DNA from 2 places in the Sporosarcina sp. USHLN248 genome. Region 2 is predicted to be linked to the other one. Evidence: a T-box and tRNA genes for the amino acid it is inferred to sense, from the RefSeq annotation. Region 2 holds a T-box; the other holds one or more tRNA genes.
The links. A T-box is a leader RNA that pairs with one kind of tRNA and senses whether it is charged. The one in region 2 lies ahead of proS (proline--tRNA ligase), so its partner is inferred to be a tRNA-Pro.
Positions count from the first base shown of each region.

Region 1: it has a tRNA-Pro gene. The T-box ahead of proS (proline--tRNA ligase) is inferred to sense a tRNA for this amino acid. The anticodon was not compared.

Region 1 covers NZ_JBBCZC010000016.1:14-15,964, forward strand. The annotation lists partial or broken rRNA gene WFH04_RS08150 (23S ribosomal RNA) at 1-74, shown strand, start outside; rRNA gene rrf (5S ribosomal RNA) at 276-391, shown strand; tRNA gene WFH04_RS08160 (tRNA-Val) at 563-638, shown strand; tRNA gene WFH04_RS08165 (tRNA-Thr) at 661-736, shown strand; tRNA gene WFH04_RS08170 (tRNA-Lys) at 742-817, shown strand; tRNA gene WFH04_RS08175 (tRNA-Leu) at 846-927, shown strand; tRNA gene WFH04_RS08180 (tRNA-Gly) at 936-1,010, shown strand; tRNA gene WFH04_RS08185 (tRNA-Leu) at 1,018-1,106, shown strand; tRNA gene WFH04_RS08190 (tRNA-Arg) at 1,128-1,204, shown strand; tRNA gene WFH04_RS08195 (tRNA-Pro) at 1,217-1,293, shown strand; tRNA gene WFH04_RS08200 (tRNA-Ala) at 1,300-1,375, shown strand; tRNA gene WFH04_RS08205 (tRNA-Met) at 1,394-1,467, shown strand; tRNA gene WFH04_RS08210 (tRNA-Ile) at 1,476-1,552, shown strand; tRNA gene WFH04_RS08215 (tRNA-Ser) at 1,574-1,666, shown strand; tRNA gene WFH04_RS08220 (tRNA-Met) at 1,848-1,922, shown strand; tRNA gene WFH04_RS08225 (tRNA-Asp) at 1,926-2,001, shown strand; tRNA gene WFH04_RS08230 (tRNA-Phe) at 2,088-2,163, shown strand; tRNA gene WFH04_RS08235 (tRNA-Gly) at 2,170-2,243, shown strand; tRNA gene WFH04_RS08240 (tRNA-Ile) at 2,245-2,321, shown strand; tRNA gene WFH04_RS08245 (tRNA-Asn) at 2,325-2,399, shown strand; tRNA gene WFH04_RS08250 (tRNA-Ser) at 2,409-2,499, shown strand; tRNA gene WFH04_RS08255 (tRNA-Glu) at 2,507-2,578, shown strand; gene WFH04_RS08260 (TraR/DksA C4-type zinc finger protein) at 2,624-3,355, opposite strand; gene WFH04_RS08265 (1,4-dihydroxy-2-naphthoate polyprenyltransferase) at 3,532-4,443, opposite strand; gene WFH04_RS08270 (isochorismate synthase) at 4,731-6,116, shown strand; gene menD (2-succinyl-5-enolpyruvyl-6-hydroxy-3-cyclohexene-1-carboxylic-acid synthase) at 6,109-7,821, shown strand; gene menH (2-succinyl-6-hydroxy-2,4-cyclohexadiene-1-carboxylate synthase) at 7,814-8,644, shown strand; gene menB (1,4-dihydroxy-2-naphthoyl-CoA synthase) at 8,656-9,474, shown strand; gene WFH04_RS08290 (o-succinylbenzoate--CoA ligase) at 9,537-10,985, shown strand; gene WFH04_RS08295 (metal ABC transporter solute-binding protein, Zn/Mn family) at 11,066-12,013, opposite strand; gene yidD (membrane protein insertion efficiency factor YidD) at 12,137-12,367, opposite strand; gene WFH04_RS08305 (Dps family protein) at 12,473-12,922, shown strand; gene WFH04_RS08310 (putative motility protein) at 12,985-13,173, shown strand; gene WFH04_RS08315 (NAD-dependent malic enzyme) at 13,292-14,608, shown strand; gene WFH04_RS08320 (transposase) at 14,668-15,000, shown strand; gene WFH04_RS08325 (NUDIX domain-containing protein) at 15,136-15,600, shown strand; gene WFH04_RS08330 (alpha/beta hydrolase family protein) at 15,590-15,951, shown strand, end outside.
Region 2 covers NZ_JBBCZC010000012.1:54,795-70,745, reverse strand. The annotation lists gene WFH04_RS06930 (ABC transporter permease) at 1-82, opposite strand, end outside; gene WFH04_RS06925 (ABC transporter ATP-binding protein) at 79-981, opposite strand; gene WFH04_RS06920 (PLDc N-terminal domain-containing protein) at 978-1,178, opposite strand; gene WFH04_RS06915 (EamA family transporter) at 1,369-2,259, shown strand; gene WFH04_RS06910 (RNA polymerase sigma factor) at 2,422-2,931, shown strand; gene WFH04_RS06905 (hypothetical protein) at 2,928-3,662, shown strand; gene WFH04_RS06900 (hypothetical protein) at 3,773-4,126, shown strand; gene WFH04_RS06895 (alanine--tRNA ligase-related protein) at 4,188-4,670, shown strand; partial or broken gene WFH04_RS18345 (hypothetical protein) at 4,678-4,761, opposite strand; gene WFH04_RS06890 (hypothetical protein) at 5,113-5,727, shown strand; gene WFH04_RS06885 (hypothetical protein) at 5,741-6,190, shown strand; gene WFH04_RS06880 (hypothetical protein) at 6,579-6,731, opposite strand; gene WFH04_RS18340 (hypothetical protein) at 7,069-7,173, opposite strand; gene WFH04_RS06875 (hypothetical protein) at 7,394-7,600, opposite strand; gene WFH04_RS06870 (hypothetical protein) at 7,854-8,087, opposite strand; gene WFH04_RS06865 (hypothetical protein) at 9,031-9,351, opposite strand; gene WFH04_RS06860 (glycosyltransferase) at 9,647-10,867, shown strand; gene WFH04_RS06855 (HAD-IIB family hydrolase) at 10,836-11,579, shown strand; gene proS (proline--tRNA ligase) at 11,753-13,189, opposite strand; T-box leader at 13,282-13,498, opposite strand; gene WFH04_RS06845 (hypothetical protein) at 13,557-14,447, opposite strand; gene WFH04_RS06840 (DUF2087 domain-containing protein) at 14,410-14,745, opposite strand; gene WFH04_RS06835 (tetratricopeptide repeat protein) at 14,760-15,239, opposite strand; gene WFH04_RS06830 (class I SAM-dependent methyltransferase) at 15,399-15,951, shown strand, end outside.

The DNA of each region.
Region 1 (15,951 bases), on a different contig from region 2:
GGTTGATAGGTCCGGGGTGGAAGCGTGGCGACACGTGCAGCTGACGGATACTAATCGATCGAGGACTTAACCTACAAGAAAAGCGGAGACGACCGTTTGACCGCTGAGGCTGGACAAAGAATAAATTGTTCGGTTGATTGATGTACAATGTCTGTTTTATCCGGTTTTGAACGAACAAATTCGTTCCAAAAATGGTTAAAAAAACAAAAAAAGTACTTGCAAAACTAAATAGAATTGATATAATAAGTATTGTCCTTAAGAAAGACAAGCTATAGTCTGGTGACGATGGCGAAGAGGTCACACCCGTTCCCATCCCGAACACGGAAGTTAAGCTCTTCAGCGCTGATGGTAGTGGGGGGCTTCCCCCTGTGAGAGTAAGACGTCGCCAGGCAAACCATTTCAATTCATTACATATGCAAGTTATCAACAAAATGAAATACACGAGCGAACATAAATGAATGTATGGAAGCGATTGAGAGTAGGAAGGAGCGTACAATTGTACGTGACTGACAGATCGAAAGAAGCTGACGCAGCATTTCGAAGCTTATCGCAATTTCAACCCGGAGGATTAGCTCAGCTGGGAGAGCACCTGCCTTACAAGCAGGGGGTCGGCGGTTCGAGCCCGTCATCCTCCACCATAACACTAACAAATGATTTATTGCCGGTGTAGCTCAATTGGTAGAGCAACTGACTTGTAATCAGTAGGTTGAGGGTTCAAGTCCTTTCGCCGGCACCACTACCGAGCCATTAGCTCAGTCGGTAGAGCATCTGACTTTTAATCAGAGGGTCACAGGTTCGAATCCTGTATGGCTCACCATTTTTAACTAACTGTTTTGAATTACTATGCGGGTGTGGTGGAACTGGCAGACACGCTAGACTTAGGATCTAGTGCCGTAAGGCGTGGGGGTTCGACTCCCTTCACCCGCACTTTCAATGCGGAAGTAGTTCAGTGGTAGAATACGACCTTGCCAAGGTCGGGGTCGCGGGTTCGAATCCCGTCTTCCGCTCCATACAATTGCCGGGGTGGCGGAACTGGCAGACGCACAGGACTTAAAATCCTGCGGTAGGTGACTACCGTACCGGTTCGATTCCGGTTCTCGGCACCAGATATATATATCAAGCAATTTGCGCCCGTAGCTCAATTGGATAGAGCGTCTGACTACGGATCAGAAGGTTGTGGATTCGACTTCTGCCGGGCGCGCCAATAAGTTTTGTTCGGGAAGTAGCTCAGCTTGGTAGAGCACTTGGTTTGGGACCAAGGGGTCGCAGGTTCGAATCCTGTCTTCCCGACCACTTCATGGGGCCTTAGCTCAGCTGGGAGAGCGCCTGCCTTGCACGCAGGAGGTCAGCGGTTCGATCCCGCTAGGCTCCACCAATATAATATATTTTACCCGGCGGCGTAGCTCAGCTGGCTAGAGCGTACGGTTCATACCCGTAAGGTCGGGGGTTCGATCCCCTCTGCCGCCATCCTTGAAGGACCTTTAGCTCAGTTGGTTAGAGCAGACGGCTCATAACCGTCCGGTCGCAGGTTCGAGTCCTGCAAGGTCCACCACTACTTGAATAGATTTCTTACGGAGGAATACCCAAGTCCGGCTGAAGGGATCGGTCTTGAAAACCGACAGGGGTGTTAAAGCCCGCGGGGGTTCGAATCCCTCTTCCTCCGCCATTCTTTTCATCATTGTGGTTAATATATAGGAAAATACGAAAGTTACAACTAATATTATCGTGGGGTAGAGCAAATCACATAACGCAGAATGTGATTTGTGAAATTTACCAAAAGGAAATTTCAACTAACTCCCATAAACAGCTGAATGCGTAGGATTTTAAAATCTTACAACTAATATTATCGCGGGGTGGAGCAGTGGTAGCTCGTCGGGCTCATAACCCGAAGGTCGCAGGTTCAAATCCTGCCCCCGCAACCAAAAGGTCCCGTGGTGTAGCGGTTAACATGCCTGCCTGTCACGCAGGAGATCGCCGGTTCGATCCCGGTCGGGACCGCCATTATTATTTTTTACATAACTTATTGATTTGAAGAATAGCGAATTTCTTAAGTAGATAGAGAAATAATGCTTCTACAAGTCCTATGTGGCTCAGTAGCTCAGTCGGTAGAGCAAAGGACTGAAAATCCTTGTGTCGGCGGTTCGATTCCGTCCTGAGCCACCATTCTTTGCGGGTGTAGTTTAGTGGTAAAACCTCAGCCTTCCAAGCTGATGATGAGGGTTCGATTCCCTTCACCCGCTCCATGGGCCTATAGCTCAGCTGGTTAGAGCGCACGCCTGATAAGCGTGAGGTCGGTGGTTCGAGTCCACTTAGGCCCACCATATTCCGCAGTAGCTCAGTGGTAGAGCAATCGGCTGTTAACCGATCGGTCGTAGGTTCGAGTCCTACCTGCGGAGCCAATTTTATACGGGGAAGTACTCAAGTGGCTCAAGAGGCGCCCCTGCTAAGGGCGTAGGTCGCGAAAGCGGCGCGAGGGTTCGAATCCCTCCTTCTCCGCCATATTGTTGGCCCCTTGGTCAAGCGGTTAAGACACCGCCCTTTCACGGCGGTAACACGGGTTCGAATCCCGTAGGGGTCATATTGAAAAAAGCGACATTCAAAATTGAATGTCGCTTTTTTTATATTAGTCATTTAGGTAACTGTCTTTCCGATGATATGGTATATCTCCGAGAGGAGATTCGATTCCTTCATCATCTAATCTTTCCTCATATTCTTCCGATATCTCGGATTTAACGAAACCGCGGGATTGTCCAGTAATGTCCGTGCTGACAAATTCCTCCATTTCCTCCGCCGCGCCATCCATGATCTTATCATCATATAAAGTATTATAGTCATCATGATCCCCTGTAAAGTCTGATGGTGTTTCCGATGTCCCTGACTTCGCTATTTCCTGAAAACTGTCTTCACTATCACGTGCGATGCCTTTGCGTCGGTCTGCAAAGGAATTCGGTCTTGCCATGATCAATATGTCCTTTTCTGAAGGACGATCATGTGCTATTTGTTGCTCGGTGGTATGTTCTTTGCATCGTGTGGCGTAAGGAATTGCTTCTAATCGTTCTAAAGGAATTTCCTCATCACATATCTCACATCTCCCATATGTCCCGTCCTGAATTGCCTGAAGGGCAATGTCTACCTTTTCTACTTCATCATTAGCGTGTATATTTAGCGCTAGGTCTTTTTGGCGCTCGTATAATTCAGTTCCCATGTCGCCAGGATGATTGTCATACATCGATAATTCTCCTACTTCATCTTGAGCGCTGCCTTTTAGATCTGATTCTTCTTCAGTCTTTGTTAATTCTTTCTTTAATTTCAACAATTCATTTTTAAAGTTGTTTATTTGTGTATTTGATAACATGCTTCGCACATCCTTTTCATTAGTGACGTTAGTATGGACATTGGTGGTGTTGTTCATATCCAATAATTCGTAGCAATTTTGTTTATCAATTCCCTTTTTGTTGACCTGTTTAAACCTGTTTTAAAACATAATAAAGCCGACGTTATATTAACGTCGGCCTACTAGAAATTTATATTTTATAATAAATAGCCAATCAGGATCCCGATACCTAATAGTAATCCGAACAATGTGTTTGTAACGGCTGTATTTTTCATTGCAGGCATAACTTCCAGAGGCAAAGTATGTTTGCGAAAAGTAGCGATCGCTTTAATTGGTTTCGCCACGCTTAAGAATACTAATAAAGACCATGGTGTAAGTTGTCCAGTTATAATTAGAACGATAATCCATAAATAAGAGACGATAAAGAAAGCAGACAGGATGGAAATCGCGTTGTTTCTTCCTACAAGAATCGCGAGTGTCTTTCTGCCACCTTCCTTGTCCCCCTCTAAATCGCGAATATTATTAGACATCATAATTGCAGCGACTAAAAGCATGCTTGGAACAGAAATGAGGACCGCTTCAGTGGTTACGGTTCCTGTTTGTATATAGAAAGCAATCAATATTAACAGCATTCCCATTACAAAACCGGATACCAATTCTCCAAACGGAGTGTATGCAATCGGATAAGGGCCACCGGTATATAAGTAACCGATTAACATGGAAATCAAACCGACGATAGCTAACATCCACGAGGTTTGCATGCAAATATACACGCCGATTATGATGGCAATTGCGTAGAATGTAAGTGCGATATTTAAGACGGTTTTTGCTTTGACACCATTTCGCACAATTGTTCCGCCTATACCAACTGAATGCTCTGTATCCAGGCCTCTAACGAAATCATAGTATTCGTTAAACATATTGGTAGCCATTTGAATGAGCAGGCTTGCTGATAGCATTGCAATAAATAAAAGGAAATGTACATCACCGTACGTTAAGGCAATCATTGTACCTAAAAATACTGGGGCAAACGCAGCAGTCAACGTATGTGGACGTGTCAACTGCCACCAAATTCTCCATCCAGTGTCAGCTTTAATGGTTTGTTGCAAATTATTTCGCTCCTATCTCATTTAACTTGATACAGCAGATGCCACTTTCTATAAGCAGCGAGTAGCATGCTGTAATCGCATATTCAGAGGAAGGTTAGACTTCCCGCTCAACCATGTACTGGCCACCAAAGAATCGTGACGTTACATGGTTGATTGCATATACCATTGTACTTCAAAAGCGGGGATTAAGGTATCCCGTTTGCATTAAAAATGCTATCACTCCGATGTTTCGGTATAATAGAGATAAGAAAGTTATTCTTACTTACACATAATAAGGAGCGAAAACAATGAGTCGGAAGTTGACCGATAGCCATACTATGAAAAATACTATCAATTCTCCCTATACTCGTTTTTTTACTGAAACGATTGAGGTTGGGAGGATGTCGCCGTTCGCTTTTTTTGAAGCGGGATTTCAAAAATATAAAGAGGAACGTTTTTATTGGCAAAATGCCGATCAGACGTTAACTTTGGTTGGCATAGGACATGCTGTTACGTTAACAAGCGACTTGCATGAAGAGCGATATAAGGATATTTCTAACCAATGGAACGGCTTATGCAATACGTTGATAAAGGAAGAGGAAGATGCTGCCCCAATCTTGTTTGGCGGTTTTTCTTATGATCCGAATCAAGTACTTCAATCGGAATGGAATCAATTCCCTTCTGCTTATTTTGCTGTGCCTTCTTTTCAGCTGAAAATTGAAGATGGAAGATCATACGTATCGATTAATTTAGTGACGGATAAACCGGAGGCTTCTTTGGAATTTGAATGGCTACGGCAAGAAAGAGATCGTTTAATCCATCTTGCTCAAGTGAAGGAGTTTTCATTCCAATACGATAATCCGATCGTTTCAATGGAGGAGCGGGGAAAAGATCGTTATATAGAAGCTGTCAATAATGTTACAAGTCTTATTCAAAGCGGAAAGGCAGATAAAGTCGTCATTGCGAGGAGTCTTGTGTTGCATTTTGAACAAGAACTGTCCGCCGTTGCAGCACTTTATGCAATTTCAAATGAACAACAGGAGAGTTATCAATTTGCATTGCAGCATAATGATTGTCTTTTCTTTGGTGCTACACCTGAACGCTTAATTGAGATGAAGAATGGAAAAGTCCTTTCAGCATGTGTTGCGGGCTCGATTCGACGAGGCAACTCAGCAGAAGAAGACAAGCAATTAGGGGAAGCCTTACTTGCTGATCCAAAAAACAGGGAAGAACATCATTACGTAGTGGAAATGATTTCAAAAGTGTTCCGTACACATTGCCAACAAGTAGTTGTCCCTAAAAATCCTAAGTTGATGAAAATTAGAGATATCCAACATTTATATACACCTGTTGAAGGGGAAATAGCGAGTGAAAGTGATATTTTCACACTTGTGAAGGCACTTCATCCTACACCTGCGTTAGGCGGAGTCCCGACTTCAGCTGCAATGGAGATAATTCGACAAGAGGAAGGAATGGACAGGGGCTACTATGCAGCTCCAATCGGTTGGACAGACTCCTCTGGAAATGGTGAATTTGCAGTGGCTTTGCGTTCAGCGTTAATTAATGGAAAAGAGGCTTACTTATATGCAGGTGGAGGCATTGTAGCCGATTCAAATGCAGAAGATGAATATGACGAGACATGGGTAAAGTTCAGGCCAGTTTTACGCGCGCTTGGAGGACAGTTGAATGGATGATAAAAAAATTTTAACAGACCATGTGTTGCGATTGACAAACGCACTTTTAAACGCCGGTGTGGAGGCTGCTGTTATAAGTCCAGGCTCACGTTCCACCCCACTCGCTTATGCATTTGCAGCATCCAATGCTCTGAAAACCTATATGCAGATCGATGAACGCTCCGCTGCATATTTTGCATTAGGAATGGCAAAGGCATCAAATAAACCGGTCGTCCTGCTTTGCACTTCAGGAACAGCTGCGTCGAACTATCATCCGGCAATAACAGAAGCGTATTACGCTAAGATTCCACTTATTGCAATCACTGCAGATCGTCCCCACGAGTTAAGGGGAGTAGGAGCACCGCAGGCAATTGACCAATTGAATTTATACGGTAAACACGTTAAATTCAGCGTTGACTTACCGTTGCCTGATGAGCATCCGGCAATAGCTGATTTCTTGGATCGACATATTCAAAGAGCTGTTTCAACTGCGATGACAAGTCCTGCTGGTCCGGTTCATTTGAATGTCCCTTTGCGAGAACCATTGCTCATTGATTTTGAAAGGAAAATCGCTCCGTCGACTTTCGTTGAAAGCGTTAAAGGAAAAATAGGGTTAAGTGAAGTACAAGTAAACCGTTTAAATGACCTGCTTTCAAATACGAAAAAAGGATTGTTTATTGCAGGTGAATTGCCGGTCGGCTTCGATCAAGATGCCTTTTGGACTTTCGCTAAGTCCCTTCAATGGCCCATCCTTTGTGACCCGCTCTCCAATTTGAGATCGAATGTGCCAGCAGATTGCAGGGATCTATGCATTGAACATTATGATGCACTTCTAAAAAGTGAATCCTTTTGCGGCCGTGCAGTGCCCGATACTGTAATTCGAATTGGAGCCCAACCAGTTTCTAAGCCTTTAACTTTGTTTTTAAGCAAAGCTAAGCCACCTGTCTTTGTAGCAGTTGATGAATCTCCGGAATTCCGCGATTCGATTGGTGTTGTGACGCATCATATCCAAGCGGCTCCCGAAGCACTATTCAATTTGAAAATAACTAGTGAACATGTTGCGTACAAAAAATTATGGATTTCCGCAAATGAAATTGCGTCAGAAGTAACTGCTCAATATACTGGTGACTTAGGTGATGAGGGGATCATAGTAAAAAGACTGCTTGAATTATTGCCTTCGGAAAGTGATGTTTTTGTTGGCAGCAGCATGCCAATTCGTGACGTGGATACATTTTTCAGCAAGACAAATAAGGATATTGCGCTATTCGCCAATCGGGGAACAAATGGCATTGATGGAGTTGTATCAAGTGCATTTGGTGTACAAGCTGTTCGAAAACGGAATTCGTTTTTATTAATTGGAGATTTATCTTTTTTGCATGATGTAAATGGATTAGCCATTTCTCGTTTTCAAGAGACTGATTTGACAATCGTCATTTTAAATAATGATGGTGGAGGTATTTTTTCATATTTGTCACAGGCAACGGTGCCGAATCATTTTGAAGAATTGTTTGGAACACCGACAGGGCTTACGTTCGAACATATCGCTGCGATGTATGATGCACAATATACGGCGGTACAGAATGCTGACCAGTTTTCGAATGAACTGCAGAAAGAGAAAACGAAACCTATACGAATCATAGAAGTATTCACAAGTCGGCCAGTAAATGTAAAAACTCATCGAGCTTATTGGACTGAAATTATAGAAAGACTTGATCGCAATGAATGAAATTTCTTTGAAAGTTCGCGGAGTAGACTATTATGTGGAAATAAGCGGTAAAGAAGATCAACCTTCGATCGTATTTTTACATGGCTTCACAGGATCGACTGCAACTTGGAATGAAGTCCGTTCGAAAATAGCTCATCAATATAGAACGATTGCCATTGATTTGATCGGTCACGGGAAAACTTCTGTGCCGGATGATCCTTCACGTTACACAATGGAGCAAATTGTAGAGGATTTACATTGCATCTTTAAGCAAATTGACTTAGATAAGTTTTCTTTAATAGGGTATTCTATGGGGGGCCGCGTTGCCCTCTCATACGCTATTGCTCATTCTGAAAGCTTGAATTCCTTACTATTAGAGAGCGCTTCACCGGGTTTAAAAAGTGAGGAACAAAGGGCTGAGAGAAGAAAAGCGGATGCAAAACTATCTGAGAAAATCATTAAGGAAGGCATTCATAGTTTTGTTGACCTTTGGGAGAATATTCCTTTATTTCATTCGCAGAAGCGCCTTTCCTCTGAAACGAAAAAGCAAATTAGAAACGAACGGTTGCAACAGCGAGAAAAAGGCTTGGCGAACAGTTTGTTAGGATACGGTACTGGAAGTCAACAGTCCAATTGGCAGTACTTGCATACATTGCATCTACCTGTTCTTTTAATAACAGGGCAATTGGATGAGAAGTTTGTAACTATTGCCCGGGAAATGAAAAAAGAAGCACCATTATTTCAGCATACTATTGTAGAAGATGCAGGACATGCAATTCATGTGGAAAAACCTAAGCAATTTGTTACAATAGTAGAGGAGTTTCTGAACGATTTAAAAATTTGAGGAGGAATAACATGACACGTCAATGGGAAACAATCCGTACATATGAGGATATTAAATATGAGAAGTACAACGGCATTGCAAAAGTGACGATCAACCGTCCTGAAGTGCGCAATGCGTTCCGTCCAAAAACAGTTATGGAAATGATCGATGCTTTTTCTCGGGCAAGAGACGATGAAAGCATTGGAGTTATCATTTTGACTGGCGAAGGAGAAAAGGCGTTCTGTTCAGGGGGCGACCAAAAAGTCCGTGGACACGGCGGCTATGTAGGGGATGATGAAATTCCACGTTTAAACGTATTGGACCTTCAACGTCTAATCCGTGTCATTCCTAAACCAGTAGTTGCGATGGTAGCAGGTTACGCAATTGGCGGAGGACATGTATTGCATGTTGTTTGTGACTTGACGATCGCTGCAGATAATGCCCGTTTCGGACAAACAGGCCCTAAAGTAGGTTCTTTTGATGCGGGGTATGGTTCCGGTTATTTGGCACGTATTATCGGTCATAAGAAAGCGAGAGAAATTTGGTATTTATGCCGTCAATACGACGCACAGCAAGCTCTTGATATGGGTCTTGTCAATACAGTCGTTCCTTATGAACAATTGGAAGACGAAACTGTCAAATGGTGTGAGGAAATGTTGGCGATGAGCCCGACTGCACTTCGTTTCATCAAGGCAGCTATGAATGCAGATACAGATGGACTTGCTGGTCTTCAACAAATGGCAGGAGATGCAACACTTCTTTACTATACAACTGACGAAGCGAAAGAAGGACGCGATGCGTTCAAAGAGAAACGCAAACCGGACTTCGGTCAATTCCCACGCTTCCCTTAATCAATCATGAAAAACCGCCTTTTTCTAAGGCGGTTTTTCCTTAGGAAAGAGGAGATGTTTTTATGATTCCAAATTGGTTGTTACAGAGGGCATATTTAACGCCGGATAGAGTGGCATTGTCATTTGAACAACAGCAATGGACATTTCAGGAATTGCATGATGAGGCAATGCGCATTGCTCGGAAGCTATATGCAAATGGACTTCGTGAAGGTACGCGTGTTGCGCTTTTGGGGCCATCCAATGCACATATGATGTTCATGATTCACGGATGCCTATTAGGAAGTATTGAAATTGTCATGATCAATAGCAGATTGTCTGAAAAGGAAATTGCTTATCAGTTATTGGATTCTGAAGCAGAAGCCATTATTGTTGAAGATTCACTTGCGGAAAAGCTGCAAACAATTGATCGTAAAAAGTTGTTATTTTCATTTATTGCTTCTTCTGAGGAAATCGATTTTACCCCAATCAATACATGGAAAGCCGAACAAACCATTACAATCATGTACACATCGGGTACGACAGGTTTTCCGAAAGGTGTTCGGCAAACTGTAGGAAATCATACATCCAATGCATTGTCGTCCGTCTTGAATTTAGGCCTTTCGGAAAATGATGTATGGCTTTGTACAACACCGCTTTTTCATATTAGTGGATTTTCAATCATCGTCAGGTCCTTGTTATATGGCATGGGCATTAGGCTCTATGAAAAGTTCGACGCGATCGAGGCGGCTGAGGAAATTCAAAAAGGCTCGGTGACAAGAATGTCCGTAGTTGCAAATAGCTTGGATCGTATTTTACGTGAAATGGAAAAAAGCGAAATGTTCGCGCATCCTAATTTCCAAACGATGTTAGCTGGAGGGGGCCCGCTGCCGATCGATTATTTAAGGCGTGCAGAAAAACGTGGCATAGCTGTCTTGCAAACATATGGGATGACGGAAACAAGTTCACAAACAGCGACATTATCCGCAGATGATGCACTTAGAAAAATAGGCTCAGCTGGAAAACCGCTCTTTTTTAATCAAATTAAAATAAGGGATGCCGAAAAGCCGATGCAGCATGGGGAAGTAATGATTGCAGGACCGCATGTGACACCAGGCTATGTCGGCAGGTTTGCCGATCGAAACCCGTTAGAAGATGGTTGGCTCCCTACCGGGGATATCGGTTATATGGATCATGAAGGCTATTTGTATATTGTAGATCGACGTTCTGATTTAATTATTTCTGGAGGAGAGAACATTTATCCAGCCGAAATAGAAAATGTACTCGTTTCCCACCCATCCGTATTGGAAGCTGGGGTGTGCGGGCAGGAAGATGAGAAATGGGGCAGTGTACCAATCGCTTTTTTAGTTTGTAAAGAACCGATTGAAAAAGAAGAAATTGAAAAGTTTTGTTTAGAAAGATTAGCAAAATTTAAAGTGCCAAAATCGTTTTATATAGTTGACGAGCTTCCACGCAACGCTTCTAATAAATTGATGAGAAGGGAATTGAAGCATTTCAGAAAAAGGCCGCTCTAATAAACGTTTTTTTGCATGGCTGTTGCTATTCAAAAAGGACATAACATCTTAACTCGTTATGTCCTTTACTTGACCTTCAATTATTTTGAAAGAGCTTTTTCAAACACTTTTAAATTTCGTTCCATCAATGAGAAATAGTTCTCTTCATTTGCAATGTCTTCTTCCGTTAACACTCCTAAATTGTGCAATGTTAATGATTCGGCGCCAATTTCTTTACGGATTACTTCCGTTAGCTTAGAAGAAATATTTTGTTCAAATAAAATATAACGGACGTTTTGGTCTTTTGCCTGTTTAACGATGGATGCCAGTTCTTTTTGGGACGGTTCGCTCTGGGAATTCAATCCTGCAATTGCGACTTGATGCAAGCCATATTCATTGGCAATATATCCGAAAGCGGCATGCGACACAAAAAAGGTTTTTTTAGGGGCATTGTGTGCCATCTCTTTAAATCGATTGTCCAATTCAATCAAATCGTCTTCCAGTAAATCAAAATTTTTCTCGAAATCCTCTTTATGTTCAGGCATCTGATTGATTAACGTTTCTTTAATAGCTGAAGAAAGCTCAATACTTAAAATTGGAGAAATCCATACATGGGGATCTTTTTCGTGATGATGTTCGTCATGTTCCTGATCCTGATGTTCTTCTTCGTCTCCTTGCAATAGATCATCAGAAATGCTGTCAGCAACGGCAACCATTTTAACATGTTCTGTTGATAGCGTTTTTTCAGCTTTATTTACGAAGCCTTCAAGGCCTAAACCGATATAAAAGAATAAGTCCGCATCCGAAAGTGCAATCATATCTTTTTGGGAAGGGTCAAAAGAATGCTCATCAGCGCCAGCAGGGTAGATCGACTTCACATCTACATATTCTCCACCGATCCGTTCCGTGAAATATTGAAGTGGATAAACAGTTGTATAAACGGTAGCCTTATCACCTTTGTTTTCAGGCTTTTTTTCGCTTTTACTGCAACCGACTAGATATATGGTTAATGAAAAGATGAGCAGCAGCAGAATAATGTTTTTCTTCATATATACTATCCTCCGTAATAGTAATCATTACGATTGAATCGCTTTCCCATAATACAAGAACTTGCTTATAATAGCAAACAAAAAGAAAAACCGGACGTTTTGCCGGTTGTGAGAGGGGAACAATTAATCTTTATTTGGAAATTTCTCTGGTACTGGGTCATAACCGCCTTCATGGAAAGGATGACATTTCGAAATTCGGCGTATTGTTAATAAACTGCCTTTTAATGCGCCATGTTTTTGAATCGCTTCCACTCCGTAATGTGAACATGTCGGGTAAAAACGGCATGAAGGAGGGGTTAATGGTGATATAAATTTTTGATAGCCCTTAATTAGGCCAATAAATAAAGTTTTCATAAAAAAGCTCCTTACGTTCTTCTATGTTTAGTTTATTGGTTTTGGTGGTAAAATAACAGGGAGAAGCATCGAACTGGTAAATACGAGCGAAAAGGGGAATACTTAATGTCGACAGAGTTAATGAAAGAATTAAATGTCCAAGTATCTACTTGGTCGGTAATGTACACAAAGCTACATAATTATCACTGGTACGTGAAAGGAAAAGCATTTTTTACTTTACATGCAAAATTTGAAGAACTATATAATGAAGCTACCGCTCATATGGATGATATTGCTGAAAGGATTTTAACTTTAGGCGGCAAACCGACAGCTACATTAAAAGAGCATCTAAGGCAATCTGTCGTTGAAGAAGCAACTGGCAAAGAGCAAGCTGAAGATATGGTAAAGACGATTGCGGACGACTTCGATAAGATTATGAAGTCATTGAAAAAGGGAATGGAGACAGCCGGCAATGAAGGTGACGAAATGACAGAGGATTTATTGAATGCGATCTATCAAAGCATTGAAAAACATCAATGGATGCTGAATGCATTTCTTGGTGAAGACAATAAATAATGCAATAATCCTTAACAAATGACCGAACTCTCCGATAGAAGGATGGAGAGGAGGAATGGGAAATGGAACTGAATGCAATGATGGCAAGCCAGCTCAGAAGCTTGCAATCTACAGTGCAAATGAGTGTCATGAACAAAGCGCTTTCAATGAATGCCAATGTAGTAACGGATTTGTTACAAGGCATGGACAATCAATCTGTTCAAGCAGTGGTCCATCCTCATAAAGGTCAAACTGTTGATTTGAAGGCTTAGGATTTAGCAAGAGAGCACGTATTCCTCTGTTGGAATGCGTGCTTATTTTTTGTTGTGGCCTTTAATTGGTGTAAAATAGGGTAGGGAATAGGAAGAGGATTTTTTAGGAGGAAATAGCATGTCGGATATACAGTTTATTAGAAATTTAATTATTGAAACGCCTTCAGTGCCCGGGAACTTTGCAAAAGTGGCAGCGGCAATCGGTGAATTGAAGGGTGATATTGGAGATATCCAGACAATAAAAGTAGGGACATTATCTACAATACGGGATATATCAATTCAATGCCAAAGCGAAGAGCATTTACATACGATTGTTCAGGCCGTTAATGCAATCGGCAATGGAATTCATGTACATGCCGTAACAGACGATGTATTGCAAGCGCATGAAGGCGGAAAAATTCAAATGAAAAGCAGGTTTGAAATCCGTTCTTTAGGCGATTTAAGAAGAGCGTACACGCCAGGCGTTGCAAACGTATGTAAAGTGATTCAAGAAGACCCGGAGCAAGCAAAATATTTTACTGGAATTTCAAATACAGTAGCGATTGTTACGGATGGCACTGCGATTTTAGGATTGGGAAACATTGGGCCAGTGGCAGGAATGCCCGTCATGGAAGGGAAATCCGTCTTATTCGATCAATTTGCCGGAATTAGCGGGATTCCTATTTTATTGAATACAAGTGATCCAGATGAAGTGGTTGCGACGGTAAAACATATTCACCAAAGCTTCGGAGGTATTTTGCTTGAAGACATCGGATCGCCGCATTGCTTCGAAATCGAAGAAAGACTGAAAGCGGAATTAGATATTCCTGTCATGCATGATGATCAGCATGGGACAGCTGTTGTTACATTGGCATCCGTGTTGAACGCATGTAAACAGACAGATGTTGAATTGTCACAATCTGTCGTAGGGCAAATCGGTTTAGGGGCAGCAGGACTTGCAATTAGCAGAATGCTCATGGCATATGGAGTAAAAGAGATGTGTGGAGTCGATCGGAATCCGGATGCTATTGAAAGAATGAAAAAGCATGGCGGAACGATTTTAAATTCAATCGAAGAACTCATGGAAACTTGTGATATTGTCATAGCGACAACTGGTGTAGAGGGATTGATCAAACCAGAAATGGTAAGGGAAGGTCAAATCATCTTAGCATTATCGAACCCGAATGCTGAAATTAAACCTGAAGTTGCTTTGAAAGCTGGAGCAGCATACGCAGCAGATGGACGTCAAGTGAACAATGTATTAGGATTCCCTGGAATTTTCAGAGGAGCGTTGAATGCACAAGCGAAAGAGATTACTTATCCAATGCTGATCGGAGCTGCGCTTGCGATTGTCGATAGCACAAAGCCTGGTGATTTAGTTCCTCATCCACTTGACCCGAATGTACATGCAAATGTCGCAATCGCGGTTGAACGCATTGCAAATGAGGGGAAATAAAAAAATACTGCATTGATTCAATGCGATAAGCCATACTACCTAAAAAAGGATGGTTTTGTATGGCGAACGACAAGGTTAGAATGTATGTTTCTGTTAAAAATCAACAAGTATATCCTCATAAGCATGCAGCCCCGTGGGAATATGAAGTAGAAATGAGCAAGGAGTTTCTTCCGGTCTTTCATCAATTATTTTCCCAAATAGGAAAATTGGAATTCAGGAATTTTCTCAGAGGTCATACATTGCCTTATTTGCCCTATCACTATGATCGGGATAACCATGATATTGATCTTAGAACGAAGAAATTGTATGCTTTAATCCATGAATTTACAGACGATGAATCGAAAAGGTTCATTGAGCAGCTGCCCTATTTTAGAGAGCCGGCCAAACGTTAAAGTTGACTGTTTTAGTCCACTTCAAAAATTCTGCAAAAGGCTTCTCTATGTGATTGATTAATCGAATGGCTACATAGGTGAGGCCTTTTGTAGAAGAATGCCGGACGGTTCATTGATTGAAAGGACGTGATGTCGTTGGTTACTACGTTCAAAGATTTACAAGGCGCAAAAGTGGAACTAACATTTGGCGATAATCCGATGGGAATGGAGGCAAGACATGTTCTTGTCGTTTTAAAACATGAAGGAAAATGGCTTATGACTCGACATTTGCTTCGAGGCATCGAATTCCCAGGAGGCAAAGCGGAAGAGGGCGAATCAATCGAAGAGGCCGCAGTTCGCGAAACGATTGAAGAGACGGGTGTCCATATTACGGACTTAGTAAAATTTGCAGAATATGTTGTCATAAGCAATGTGACATTTTGCAAAGCGGTTTTCACTGGAAAAGTAGTCCAGATTGAAGAAGACCCGACGCTGTATGAAACTGCTGGGGCATTATGGATGTCAGATGAAGAGCTATCCAACTGCGATCAATTAAGTTTCCATATGAAAGATGCAGGGATGGCAAAAATTAAGGAATGGGTAAATGCCTATGATTCATAATGCCGCTATTTTGCATCGGCGGGATTACCCTTCTCCAAATCCTCATGTGCGCCTCGAAGAAATAACGTATTGGTCCGATGGCTATAAGGTGAAAGGCATGTTAGCTGAACCAGTAGAAGAGGGAATGTATGAAGGCATCGTTTATTTGCGCGGAGGCATACAGCATGTTGGTATGGTACGCCCATCCCGCATAGCGCAATTCGCCTCTCAAGGGTTTATCGTTTTTGCCCCTTATTACCGTGGCAACCGCGGTGGCGAGGGACGTGACGAATTTGCTGGGGAAGATCGACAAGATGCTGTAAACGCAGTCGATGTTCTGAAACAGCATCCAAACGTTGAGAAAGAAAGAAT
Region 2 (15,951 bases):
ATACGATCGGAATCCAATACAATTTGTAATTCCTGCTCATCTCTCGCCACTCTTTTCGAATAAGCACATTCAAATCATTCATGCGTCCATCACCGCTTTCATGAAGATTTCCTCTAAATTCGCCGTCTGCATTTCGACTTTCCGCACCGCGTAATCCCCTTTATGCAATATCGCCAAAACATGAGGCATCATCACTTTTCTTTCGACCACTTCTATCGACACTATTTTCTCTTTTGACTTCATGTCCCAAGAAGACATACGAACAAATCTACCTGCCTCCTGCGCCGTCTCAAATTCTATAACGATACGTGGATCAGCATATTTCGAGCGGATATCGTCCAGCGAACCATTTTCCACAAGAATGCCTTTTCGAAGGAACAATAATTGATCTGTCATTTCCTCGGCATCATTCAAAATATGTGTCGAATAAAGAATTGTCGTTTCTTGTTGCAACTCTTTCAATAAATTCATCACCTGTCTACGGCCTACCGGATCGAGGGCAGATACAGGTTCATCCAACAGCAGCAGCTGCGGTTTATGGACGATTGCCTGAGCCAATCCTAACCGCTGTTTCATGCCACCGGAAAATGTACCGGATCTTTTTTTCATTGCCTCTCCAAGTCCAACAAACTCCAACGCTTTTTGCGCTTCTTTTGCAGCTTGCCGGCTATCTACTCCACTTAACCTCGCTGCCATTTCCGTAAATTCCAATGCCGTCAGCCACGGGAAAAACTTTGGATATTGCGGCAGAAAACCGATTGCTGACCGTATATCAGATTTTGTTTGATTTAGAAATGAAATTGTACCATCCGTAGGCGTCACAAGTCCTGCCAGCATGGATAATGTCGTCGTCTTTCCTGCCCCATTGGGACCTATTAGCGCTGTGGATGTATGCGCTGTTAAGTCGAAGGTGATTGAATCTACAACTCTTTGCTCTCCATAGGCTTTAGATAATTTTCTGACATTCAGAAGCTCTGTCATGTTTGCTTCCTCCCAAAAATAAAGTACACGATCGGGCCTATAATATTTACGAAAACTATAATGAATATCCACATAATGAATGGCCCATTCGTCCGTTGATGGCGGATTACATCGAATAGCGCAACAATCATTAAAATCAACTGCAGCACAATAATGGGCATTATTAAATCCCAAGGGATTTTTGCGAGTTCTTGCATACTTTCACAGCCCTTCTTTTGTTATATGTTTAGTATAACACCCCTGTTCTATTTTGTATATAACAAATTGCATTACTCACATACGCTACTAAAGATTTCATCTATTAACCAAATCCATATTTTAGGATTCCACTATCGAATCTTTATCCTTTCCCGTGTTATACTATTGCATGGACTGGAGGATTATAAGATGAAACAATGGATGTATCCCTTATTAGTCATAATAGGGGCGAGCAGCTATGGTATTTTATCGACAATTGTCAAATTGGCGATTGCAGATGGTTATACAGCTGCCCAAGCAGTAACGAGCCAATATTTCACTGGATTTGTATTGGCCGCAATTCTATACCTTTTCACACATCGGGGCCTGCCCAAATTCGGCGGCGGGTTTACTCTTATATTAGCTGGTTTGCTGACAGCCACTACAGGCACTGTTTACGGCATCACTGTCAGCTATATGCCTGCTTCTTTGGCTGTTGTTATGCTTTTCCAATTTACATGGATTGGCATGCTTCTTGATTGTATACTTCACCGTCGATTGCCGAAACGTGCAGAGGTCATCTCTCTGCTTTTTTTATTTGGTGGCACAATATTTGCAGCAGGTATAATCGATGCGGATTTGAGTGGCATCCCTTGGCAAGGTTGGGTGTGGGGAATGGCATCCGCTATTAGTTTTTCAGCGTTTCTTGCAGTAAACCAGCGGCAAGTTGAAGGAATGGATACGATTACTCGCTTGCTATTCATGTCTTTCTTTGCAGCAATTGCCATTTCCTTTTTTCAAGAACCAGAAATTGTTTGGAACGGTGTGCTATTTAGCGGATTATGGGTATACGGATTAATATTAGGTGTATTCGGTATTATCATTCCAATTTTATTCTTCTCAATTGGTATTCCGAAAGTTGGAGGAGGAACCGCGTCTATCCTAAGCGCTATCGAATTGCCAGTAGCCGTCACCGCTTCCGTATTGCTTTTAAATGAACAAATGACAACCCTGCAAATATGCGGTATAGTGATCATCCTAATCGGAATGACATTGCCAACGATCGCTAACCGAAGAATTCGATTGCAGCAGGAAGTATAGATCCTATAGCTTTTACTTTTTTAAAGGTGTTTGTTAGCAACTGAAGATTCCACATGACTAAGAATAGTTGTGTGGAATCTTTTTTTCTACCGAAAACTTTTAGATCTTTCCGCGGGTATAGTAAGTAGAAGGATAAAAGCAATGCAGAAAGGTGGGGACAGCTTGGAGAAAAATTGGCTAACACTTATAAAATTTGGCGATAAAAAGGCATTTCGGCAATTGTACAATGCCTATGCAAACACTGCCATTCGCACAGCTTCTGCCATAACCAAGAACCGTGAACAAGCGAAAGATGCCGTTCAGGAAACCTTCATCCGTGTCTATCGGCAAATTGGAAGCTACGATGAATCATTACCCTTTGACCCTTGGTTTTATAGGATATTGACAAACGAATGCTTGCGCGTCATGAAAAAGGAAGCTTCACATAGCAAGTATGTTGAGCAAATTGAATTGTCTGCTCCTTATGAAGAAGAGCATTTATTTGATCTATATTCGCTCATTCAATCTTTAGAAGACCATCAAAGAATCCCAATCATATTGAAATATATAAAAGGATGTTCCGAAAAAGAGATTGCCGAAATTTTAAGTCTGAACCAAAACACGGTCAAATCGAGATTGTTTAAAGGTAGAAAACGGCTAAAAGAACAACTTATGAAGGAGGATTCCGAATGAGCAAGTTCGATGAACAAATTCAGCACATATTGAACGACAAAACAGAACAGGAAGCCATAGAACTGAAAGAAGAGATTTGGAAAGGCATTGAAAAAGAGTTATTTGAAGGACACCCAACACGGACGAAAAAGAAAAAGAGATTGTTGCCGTTAATCATGGCTGCTGTGGCAGCTATAGCGCTTCTAATAGGCGTGCAAACGGAAACAGGTTTGGCTTTTATGAAAAGCATAAAAGATATGTTTGTCCCGGAAAAAGAAATAATTCAAAGCATTGAAGGACAGGAAGAACCAACAAACGTTCAATTGCATGAAGGGAAAGAAGCTGAATATGTCATTTACATCGATGAATCCCGATACAAAATGATAATTGGCGAAAACTCCGATCTCATTACGACAATTGATCCACTTCCGGAAAAATACCCTGAAGTTAGTTTAGAAATTAAACAATATCCTACTGTTCCTCCCGAAGCACTTGCAGACGAGTTGCAGTCTTCCTTGAAACCGGAGTTTCCTAATCTGCGAGACGTTGAAACCGTAACAGAACCGGTGGAAGGCTATCATCTTCACGGGCTGACTGAATCTACATGGGATGGAAATGTGATTGATCTATATATTGTCAGCAATGGCAAAGGCGGTAGCTTCGCGCTGACTAGCAAGTATTTTTTAGAAGCCGCTGAAGGTCATGGAGCAAGGTTTTATCATATGCTAGAGAGCTTCGAAGTAATTGAATGAACAATGGCTTATAATACATCCCTTCTTCCTATCTTCATTCCTATGAGGCATAATTTCTATGGAATTTGGGTATAGATTCAGAAGGTGATTCGTTTTGGAGGTTGATGAGTATGGATATAATCATGATTGTTTTAAATACGCTGATCATTGTTTTCTATATTGTGTTGATCGCGTTTTTAACACCTATTACGATGCGCTTCATGAAAAAGAGAGGTTATGATCTATTCATGCAACTCATTCCAGTCGCCTTGATTCTATTTATTAGCAGTTTATCGATTGCAATAGGGCTCGGGGGCTTCAGCGAATTGCTGTTCTTTAAGGTGACAACAATTGTATCGACACTCCTCCTATGCTCATTATTATTTTTAACTTTGGCGATGCGTGTACTTTGGAAAGAAAAATACGATCTTCTCATAAAGCAAATTTCATCATTGCGCAATCGAATGAAAGGAGCTTTCCATTAAACGGGAAGCTTCTTCTTTTTTAGTGTACACTAAAGAAAAAGTTTACTACGGGAGATTGAATATGTTAAAAGACCGCCATTATTATGAAGATGTGTATCGTACAACATTTACTGCAAAGCTTATGAAAAATGGAATAGATGAGAACAACCGACCGTATGTCGTATTGGACAATACCGCTTTTTATCCGACAGGAGGCGGGCAGCCCCATGATACGGGTACACTCAACGGGATCGAAGTAATTGATGTCGAAGAAATAGATGGAGAGATCCTTCACTTCTTGGCAAAGGAGATAGAGCTTCAAATCGATGTTGAAGGCGTTATTGATTGGGACCGCCGATTTGATCATATGCAACAGCATGCCGGTCAACATATATTAACGGCTGCTTTCGTTGAACTGTTCGGCATTCAAACCGTCAGTTTCCACTTAGGAAGGGAAATTGTGACGATTGATCTGGATGTATCAGATTTTGGGTTTCTTTACAATCAACTTTTGTGGAAATTAAGTAATCCTCTGGTACGTCAAGTCTCTTTGCAATTAATTTAATTGTCTCTATAGCCGCGTTATATCTTCCACTTTCAATATTACTGTAGTGGGAATTAGAGACTATACCCGTGAAGATATCTTCTTGCGTCAAACTTTTACTCTCCCTAATATTCTTTATTCTTTTGCCTAAATTCAAAACATCATCTCCTTTCTTGCATTTGTATAGCAAATAAATGTCGTATTTTATTTATTCTTGTATAAATACGTAATACAGATCGTTAAAATAAATTGAAAACCCATTATATTGCTATTGTATCAAAAAACGTAAAAATATTATTAATGTTTTATAGTTCTATTGGAATTGGTTGTATGTACGCAAATTTCAAGCTTTCCATTACTAATGTTAAATTATATATAGTTGTACAACTTTAGAGGTCGCTCCTCTGAACATGCAGTAAAAACAAAACATTGCTGAAAATTAATAAAAAGGAGGATTTTCAAATTGAAAAAGATCGGATATATAGTGGCTATTGTATTTACTCTGTTTTTAGGTAATAGCTTAAATGCATCTGCGGAGGAAAGCTATTTTCCGGATGAAGCAGAAATAGAAGCTATGAACTTGGAGCTTAAAGCCTTAGTGGAGGAAGCGAATAAACAATTAGAGAATGGTGCAGAGAAAGTAGAAGTAACTTCTGGCAATGTCACATTATTTTTTGAAGCAAAAGAGAATAGAGTTTCTCCATTTTTGAAAGAAGGTTCAGTCTCTGCAACCTCTACTGTTGGATCCAAAAGCTATCAAGCATATGTAGCAAATACATTGGGGTTCAATTTCAGGCACGCTGTTTCTGGTACCTTCTCATGGAATAGCTCAGGTCAATTAACTGGATTGACTGCTGTTCCTGATCTTAGCGGTGCTGCATATAGCAGAACTGAAACTACCACGAAATCTGGTGTAGACGGTATACTTGGCAGAGATGCGAAAATAGCAGAAGTCTATAGCCGGGGAACATTTACACCATTAAAGTGGTCTCCAAAGTCATATTACACAACTATTATTGTAAATGTATACGGTCCGACTCAAGAATATCGAATTATGGAAGCGAAAATTGATTATTAAGGAGCTACTTTAGATGAAAAATATATTCACTCGCTTTGCAACTATATTGGTTTTAGTTTTGGCGATATTCACGGTTAATTCGGGCCTGGCTTCCGCTTCAACTGTCCATATAACGAATTTTAGTGGGAAGACAACAGAGTCAACTTCAAGTCACGTAAAAGATTATGTGCATTTTTACTCAAGTCGTGATACAATTAACGTTAAGTTTAAAGTTGACGAATTCGTAAAAACCAAAAATGTTAAAAGAGTTCATATTGATGTGCAAAAAAGTAATGGGCTCTGGTGGACAACTCAGGAATCTAAATCAGTGACGAGTACAAGCCAAATCAGCTTTAATGTCTCTGGTGGTAAGGGAGACTACCGACTTGTGATTTACGACGCTCCCGAGATGACCGGCTGGGATAAACCACCGTTTTACTATGCCAAATCTTCTATGTATTCAGGAGTTGTAACCGGTCTATAATTCTTAAAATGAGGTGTTTCCCATGATTACATTTATTATGTTTGGCGTACTCTTCGTTATTAACTTCATTATTTGTAGTTTTATAAGCCTGTTATTTGGCCAAACTAGAAAAGTCGATTGGGGAATATCATTAGTTATAAGTTTTATGGTCTCACTAACTGCTATATTTGTGCTGGGAGTCGGACCTTCGTAAATAAGTCAAAAAACACCTTCGGATGGATGTACTAGTTATCTGGTACTAAATCAAAGGTGTTTTTATTTATAATTTTTTCCTTCTTAATTTAAACAGGCGTTGCATTCAGCTTTGCTTTCTTATTTCTTTCCCACCAATCGGCCAGTTGTTGTAGAAACCCCTTCATCTTCAAAATTCCCCTTTTGTATATTGATATCAACCATAAGTAAACATGATGTACAATCGCCAAACCGCCACTACTGCCGCCACAAACCCGACCAATCGAAAGAAGAATGAACGAACGATCGACAACAGGCGGAAAACAAAAATTACAATGACAGCTGCAATCAATAACGTAAACCAATTCACATTCATCATCTCACCGGTGCTTAGTTGGCATTCTCCAACCACTCCTTTTGAAAATTTCTATACTCTTCTTCCAACCATTCAAAAAGTCGTTTCACAATAGCCCGCTGATACCTTTCCCGATGGATTTAAAATATTGTATCAATATGTATTAAAATTAATGTAGGAAGGATACAAAACGCTCCGATCAATTAGATACGATTCAAATAATTTATGGTCGATATCCAATTCGATTGTCATTGTTGTAGTATCCTTTGTTATTTGAGTTGTTAAGATAGTCCACACGTTAATTCAACACCCGATAATTTTTATGGTTTACGACTGTAAGCTCGTTTTCGATTTACAAATACTTTTGTATGTCAGCATCTACTTTCACGATGACGGAGTTTTCCCGGATCATGTCAATGACGCCTTCAAATTCCTTGTTTTTTCGATGAAACGCAATAAGAGTACCTATCTCGATGCTTTAGGGTTGTCTAGCGGAGCGTTTGCCCTTCTTTTTTTCCAAGACACACTGATTCCCCCTCTCCATAAAAAAACACCCTGAAAGAACACGATAAAACGTGTCCAATCAGGGTATTCCTGTTCCGTCTTTTAATTAGCCATATTATAACATACCAATATTCTTACTTCAATGGGAAGTTACGCGCTTGCCTGGTATCTGACTATTTTCCCCTTTTCAAAAACGGCAATGGATCCTGCTTTTGTTGGACTACAAAATTTTCGAACGGAAATGTTGATTTATAGGTTTTTAAATCATCAGCTGCATCCTCTTTACTTGGATAAGTCACTTCTTGTTCTGACGTTCCTTGCTCGCAGGAAGTGAAACGCATTCCTTTTTTTGTTCCGACAATTACGTACTCGTTCCCCATTTAATCGCTTCCTTTCTTAATTACGTTAAGACGACTATTAAATTATGTCCAAATTACTCATTTCCTTTTTGCTTCAGACCGGCAATGATAAGCAATCCATCTCTCAATACAATTGATCTTATATCCTCAATCATATCTCCAATATTTCCAAAGAAACATGCCCCTGCTTCCCATTGGAAATCCTCCGCATTCATATTTTTTTTGAAAATATACAGCTAGCAAGCAGGGTGTGTTTCTTCTTTAACCCATGGTGCTAACAATCACGACACAAGTATTCACCATTTTTAACGCGGCCATCGTCAATCAAAACACCGCATGAAGCACAAGGTTTATATCCGTCTTCAAGCAAATTTAACGCCTCCCCATACTTTTCCCTACGATGAAACAAGAAATGAAAAGGCAAATCACATAAAATCATATCGAAGATCTTATCGGGTAATTGTGGCATGATCTCCAAACAATCTCCGTGAATTAGCTGGTTGATCATTCTACTGAGCTCCTTCCTATTGGATAAAGATTTTTCGCCATTAATGTATAAACTTAAAGTACACAAAACCCATTAGCATTCCGATACCACCGAAAACCCCTAGGGTATAATATATCTTGTCAATTTTGTCGTTCCTTTTTGTATTACCAATCAGCATGCCAAATCCGCAAAGGCATAAAGCTGTAAAGATAAACACTAAAATAACCGCAATTCTTTCTATTGACTAATCCGTCCTTTCTAACTTATTAATCTGCATTGCTCCTTCTTTTTGGATAAACAGTTTTGGTAAAAAATCAACGGTAGCATCCTCTGTCTGATGTATAAGTTTTAAAAAAGACTGGGGTTGAGTTTACCTTAGTCTTTTAAATTGCTCAAATTTGAGCCTAAACAATAAACTTTAACTTGAAATTCTCATAAATGGGTTTCCAGAACACTTTTCAATAGTATTGGTGGTGGGATATTGTCTGGTCTTACTCCCCTGCACTATGTATTTCGGCAAAATCTTAAAATAAAAGTGATTATGGGATTTACCTAAATTATTGTTACTCTATTTTATGATCGCTGTTATGCGGCCTACCGACATCTCCTTCGTCTGAGCTGACAATTGGGGCTAGGATAAGACAAGAAAAGCTATAAGGGTTCCAACCTCTATCCCTTTTGGCTTTTTATGTGAGGTATTTGCTCTTTCTTTTTTCCAAGACACACAATAAAACCTCCCTTCAAAAAACACCTTCATGCAATACCTCAATTTCTTGAATGAGAACATTTTGTTTGTTCATAATCAATTCTCCTTTCAGCGATTTTATCTATATAAAAAAACGCACAAAGAAGGATGGACAGTTGTTGAGCTGTCTCCATCGCTCTTGAGCGTTTGAATAGTTGGTAATACACTTGTCCCGCCTGGGTCAAGTTCATCAGTTAGTAAATGCTTAATATGTTCCTATCATAGCATACTTGAGCAATTTAGGTGAAGCGCGATTTCAAGGTGGGATTGAAATAACTTCTTCTGATCTTCAGAATCCAATTGACGATGAAGAAACTTCTGTGAATGCTCCTTGCATAGATACGTTTCCGAACGATTTGTGTAGGTCGTAATTTTCACTTCTGCTTGATCGGTACATAGCAGGCAGTTCATTGCTTCGATGCTTTCGTTATCGTTTGGAAATGAATCGATCGGACCGTTATTTTGTAATAATTGCCCTAAATTATCAGAATGCTGAGTGCAGACGGATAAGCGGAGATCTGTCCTTTCGATATGGATCAATAATGGAGTCGCCGTTATATCACAATCTTTTATACAGCATTTTTGAATATTTATCTTTAACACTCCTCTCTTTCGAAAAGTGCTCAAATAGATATCAGGTCTGGCATAAAATGTTCAAATTGAATGAGATCCAGTGTATCCAAATTAGAATACTCCGGAACCAGTTTGAAAGACTTAAAGAAAACACACTCTATAGGTAGAAATCCCACCAAAATGTTTATATCAACAGCATCCGGGTAGGTAATAACACTACATACTCATTCTCTATGACTATTTGTAAAAGGAGACAAAAGCGATGCAAAAAAGAATCTTGTTCATTTCTGATCATGGTGACCCACTGGCAACGCTTGGCGGAGAACAGGCGGGCGGACAAAACAACTATGTTAAACAACTATCCATGGCGTTAAGTGAACGGGGGCATTCTGTAGATGTCGTCACTCATTGGGCAAACGCAGATGCTCCGAAAATTGAACATTTTGGGGAGAATTGTAGAGTCATCCGCGTCGCAGCAGGCATTAAAGGGTTTGTGGAAAAAAGCGATTTGTATAGCATGCTTCCAGATTTCTATTACGAAATGCGTGAGACTTTATCGCTTTCAACATACGATGTCATGCATACACATTATTGGCTATCGGGATTATTAGGGAGAAAAACATCGCTTGACATCGGTCTCCCTTGGCTCCATACATCCCATTCGTTATCCGTTGCAAAGCAGCAGGCAACAGGAGTTTCTGAGCCTAAGAGACGATCAGCAGAAGAACTCATTTTAGAAACTGCCGATTCAATCGTCGCTACAACAAAAACCGAACGGAAACTAATTCGTAGTGTTACTCCTGACCCGGCTCCTATCCATGTAATACCAATCGGTGTAGATGAAACATTCCAACCAGAGGATACAAATAGTAGCAAAAACACTCCTTTCTTTGTTTTTGCAGGAAGGTTGGAAGAGACGAAAGGCATCTATACATTAATAAAAGCATTTCGACTCCTATTGGAGCAAAAAGAAATCCCTCCATCTGCAAAACTGTGCATTGCAGGCGGTGACACGTATCAAATCGATCTAAAACGGAAATCGCCAAAATCCCGCAAACTGCAAAGGGCTATTAGCGGAATAGAAGATTACGTCGAGTTCATCGGACCCCGTACACAGGAAGAGCTATCAGAGCTTTTCAATAAAGCGACTGCAGTCATTGTACCTTCAACTTATGAGTCCTTCGGTATGGTTGCGGCAGAAGCCCAAGCTTGCGGCAGCCCTGTCATCGCATCGGAAGTCGGCGGATTAAAAGATGTCGTCAAAGACTTAGAAACCGGAATTCATGTTCAAAAAGAAAATCCTGCACATTTAGCAAGTGCCATGAAATTCCTTGCAATGAATAAGGATGTTGCACAGTCCTTAGGGAGAAAAGCTGCATCTCGTGCAAGGAAGGAATTTAACTGGTCGAGAATTGCAAAAAGAATGGATCAATTATATGAGGTGGTCGCTGGTGAGACACAAGCCATTCATGTTAGCAACTGATCTCGATGGTACATTTGTTGGACAAGAAGAAAATTTAGGAGCTTTGCTTGCTCATTTCGATCGTCTTCCCCACGACGTCTCCCTCGTTTATATAACAGGCAGACATCTATCTTCAGCAAAATCTTTAATTTACAGCGAAAAGCTCCCGATTCCCGATTTATTAGTAACAGATGTCGGAACGGCGATTTATCATCATGCAAACGTCGAAGACAGCCAATGGGCCGAAAGAATGTCCGAAAATTGGAGGCCCGATGAAATTATCTCGATTGCAGAAGACTTCCCATTATTAAATAGGCAAGCATTGCCAGACAATCGGCGCATTTCTTTCACTGTTCCAAAGGGCAACTCATCGTTAGTGGAGGAATTTCAGAATGCACTTGAACGGCAAGGCATCACACATACATTCATATTTAGTTCAGATCGCGACATCGACGTTCTTCCTGCGACGGCCGGAAAAGGGAAAGCATTAGAGTATATATTTTCCAACTACACTGCGAAGAACGTTCAGGCACTCATCGCTGGAGACTCCGGCAACGACATGGACATGCTTTCATTAGGCTACCCCTCCGTGATTGTCGGTAATGCACAGCCCGAACTAATCGCGATGGAAGACCACCCAAACCTCTATCGCGCCGTAGCCCACTGTGCGGGGGGCATCCTCGAAGCATGGCTGCATTTTTATGGGAAGGAAGCAGAGGTAGTACGGACATAGGGAATTGAAGGTGTTTCAGGGGAGTAACCACCAGTGTTCAGGCGGTTATCACCTATTCTACTCTTTTTTTCCACCGAACGGTCACAGTCGTCCAATTAAACCTGACAGGACGGGACAACGCCAAAAAAGCTGCCGCCCCTCTTGAAGGGCGGCAGCCAATTTCATTCAAAAAATCAATAAGCTCTCGCAAACCAGACGGTATGCTCTGCTTCTTTACCACAGCAAATGCATGTCGATTTTTCTGCAGGAGGATTGAATGGAATGTTGCGTGTTGTGAATTTCGTTTCCTCTTTCACTTTTTCCTCACAGGCATCATCTCCGCACCAGCCAGCCAAAATCCAACCAGGAATCTCACCTTTACTTGCAGAATTCTCGATATGCTTTGTTAACTCATCAAGCGTATCAATATGTGTATGAGAATGTTCTGCGCGGAATGCACGTGCTTTTTCAAGCAAGCGTGTTTGCATCGTTTGCAGTTCCTGCTCAATACGCGAAACAATTTCCGATAGATCTACCGCCATTTTTTCATCTTCGTCGCGGGCTTTCAAGAGCGCTTGGCTGTTTTCAAGGTCACGTGGTCCCAATTCAACGCGAAGCGGCACACCTTTTAATTCCCACTCATTGAATTTAAAGCCAGGCGATTGATCGGAGTCATCCAAACGGACACGGATGCCTTTTGCCTTCAGTTCAGCGAAAACTTCATCCAACTTCTCCATAATTGCCGGATTCTTTTTCCACGGACCGACAGGGATTAACACAACTTGCGTCGGTGCAATCCGTGGAGGCAGTACGAGACCTTGCTCATCGCCGTGTACCATAATAACAGAACCAATCAATCGTGTTGAAGTACCCCAAGATGTCGTATGAACGAATTCATGGCGATTTTCTTTCGTCAAAAACTTAATATCGAATGCTTCCGCAAATTTTGTTCCTAAATAGTGTGATGTTCCCGCTTGAACGGCTTTTCCATCCTTCATCATCGCTTCGATTGAGTACGTATCGACCGCACCCGCAAAGCGCTCGGATGGTGTTTTTTGTCCATCGTAAACAGGAATCGCAAGCAAGTCTTCAACAACTTCCTTATAAATATTCAACATTTGCATCGTTTCTTCACGAGCTTCTTCCTCATCAGCATGCGCTGTATGCCCTTCCTGCCAAAGGAACTCAGAAGTACGAATGAACGGCAATGTCTTCTTCTCCCAACGGAATACGTTCGCCCATTGGTTGATCAACACAGGTAGGTCGCGGTAGCTTTTAATCCAGTCAGAATACAAATGCCCAATCATCGTTTCGGAAGTTGGACGCAACGCCAAACGCTCCTCCAACTTTTCACCCGCAGCTTCTGTCACCCATGGAAGCTCAGGAGAAAATCCTTCGATATGGTCTTTCTCCTTTTGGAAGAACGACTCAGGAATTAACATCGGGAAATATGCATTGCGATGGCCAGTTTCTTTAAAGCGGCGATCCATTTCATCTTGAATATGCTCCCAAATTTCAAACCCGTCCGGTTTAAACGCAATACACCCTCGAACTGGCGTATAATCCATTAAATCCGCTTTCTGAATCGTGTCGATATACCATTTTGAAAAATCATTTTGCTGATTGCTCATCAGACTTCCTCCTCTACATTGTCTCCATATAATCCGCGATTAGCCAAAGGTTCAATTGATTTCAAAATGCAAAAAAGCGCAAAGCTGTCCCCAATAAGGACGTCTTTGCGCTGTGTAGACGTGGTACCACCTTCATTCGGCTCCTCGAATAGAAAAGCCCTCGAACGTTCAATAACGGAAACGAACCGGTCATGTTTGCATGACATCTCCGTGGTAGGGTTCGACGAAAAGCGGTGATATAGCTCTCAGCACCTCGCTATATTCTCTGTCTCACAATTTCCATCTACTTGGCCACATCGTGGATTGTATATTGCTTATAATATAGCAGAGTTTCATGAATCATACAAACCCAAGATTTTTGGGCGAATCAACCCACTGATGAAGACCTCACTTCGTCATTTCCAAATCTTCGAGACACATATGAATACCATGTTTCCTTAATATCGTAAAAAAGTGATTTACAAATATGAATTGAATACGGACAGGTTGAATCAACCTCTTTTTCAATAAAGTGAATTCCGTGTTCCTTAGCATACTGCAGCTGTTTTCGAAGCATTATGTCCAATACATCCATTTGATCATTGTCCTCTACACCGACCCACCCAAGTTCATAGCTTCTTTCCGAAAGCCCGTACATTAAGCTAAAGCCTACCACCTTTTCACCCGTTATTGCGACATAACTACACTCCTGTAGTAACCCATCGATTATGAATTGTTTCCATTTCTCAATCGGCAATTCTGCCATAGGATTACCTGTATGGGTTTCCGCATATTTTTGCTTAGAAAGTAAAACGAGGCTGGCTAAAAGCTTTGGATGATCTATGATGTCAGCAATCGGGTAGATGGATTCGTTTTCTATACTTGAAAAATAATCTGCTATAAAATGAACAATGTCCGTCTGACGTACTAATTGAAAACCGCTTCCACTTAACACATCCATTAAACTTGCAAACCGATTGTCTATTAAAAAGAAGAGCGGTTTCTGAAAAGCATTTTTTAAGTACTCGACAATCCTTTCAAGTCCTTCAGTATCTTCTTCGTACGCAATCCTTATATAAACACAAAAAGGATGGATAGAAGAAGAATGCGCAGATACAAATGCTTTCACATCGCCGCTATTCCAAAAAAGAAATGTGCCTTCATTTTGCTTGTTTGCAACACTCCTATACAAATCCCATTTCAAATCGGCGTGTTGTGCAAAAACTCGATTCACAAACGGTTCATATTGTTCCTTTTTCGGACTCGTAATGATTTGCATACTGCTCACCCTCAACCCAATATTCCACCCCATCATCGCTCCGATTCATAAACCCATAATCAATCAAAAATCGCCGGATCGTTGCGAAATCGGGATAAATTTGTTTTAATAACTCGTTTACCTCTTTCTCCATATAGATTTTGCCCATTTCAAACCGTTTCGCAATTTCTTCAGCAACTATATATTTTCTCTTTTCTTTGCTCGGAAACGTATCGAGCGGCCCGTCGACACCGAAGCGAAAATAGTTTTTCAAAACCTTTTCCCGCTCATTATCAGTTATTTGAAATTTTTCATCCATTTGGTTTCCCCCACTTACCAAGTCGTATTTAAGTTATTAGCATAAAACCCGATTGCTTTTTTATACGCTACAACATGAGGATCACTTGATGTCTCCGCAATGCATATTAATAATACTTCCATCGCTCTTTCATATTCGCCTACATTGTATAATGTCATCGCGTAAAATGTTTTGAGCGCATTGTTTTCAGGAAACTGTTCTATCCCTCTCTCCAATACTTCTTTCGATTCCGCATACTTGCCTAATGCGCGATAGGAGCTCCCAAGACCAATAAGCGCACCTATTGCATCTTGTTCTTCCAGTCCTATCTGCAATGCTCTCTCATAATAAGGAATTGCCGCAGATTCCTTTCCTAAAGCATCGAAACTCCACGCTGTTTGATAGTTCAACAGCGCATCACCCGGCGTCTCTTCAACAAGAGATGTTAATAGTTCATTGGATTTTACAAGTTCTCCTTCATTTCTAAGTTGAATTGCCTCATACAATCTGCTCATTGACAGTCCCCTTTCCTATGAAATCAATTCACAAAAACAGCCCTATGAACTTGACAAAAAAATTTACATATGCTATAATTTACAGTTACTGTTTTCCATTATATAATAAGATTCTCCTGGCCAGGGGGATCTTATTTTTGTTCTACGGGAGGAGCATATATGAAGAAGAATGAATCAAGTTTAACTTCCTTAATCGCAGCATTCGCCCGAGCATATCACAGTAAATTTGACACACCTAAAATTTTTGATGATTTCATTGCAAAAGATTTAATTACCGAAAAAGAATTCGCGAATATTCGCGAAAACATGATCCAAGGTATTCAATTCTTCAATAAAGATATTGCGAAGAAATATCAGGATCATCCGGATGAAATTTTAAAATGGGTAACCCAAGTTCAGCTATCACCCACTCCTCTGTCACGTGCAGCCTATTGCGAAAATGTATTGCTCAATGAAATCTCTTTAGGTGCAAAACAGTATGTTATTTTAGGAGCGGGGTTAGATACCTTTTGTTTTCGACATCCAAAATTAGAACAAAGTATAGAAATATTTGAAGTAGATTATTTAGCTACACAAGAATTTAAAAAGCAAAGACTGTCATATGCCGAATACCCAATTCCCAAACATCTTCATTTTGTTTCTATGGATTTTACGAAAGATTTTACTGTTCAACCTCTTGTTGAAGCAGGTTTTAAGCCGAACAAAAAAACAT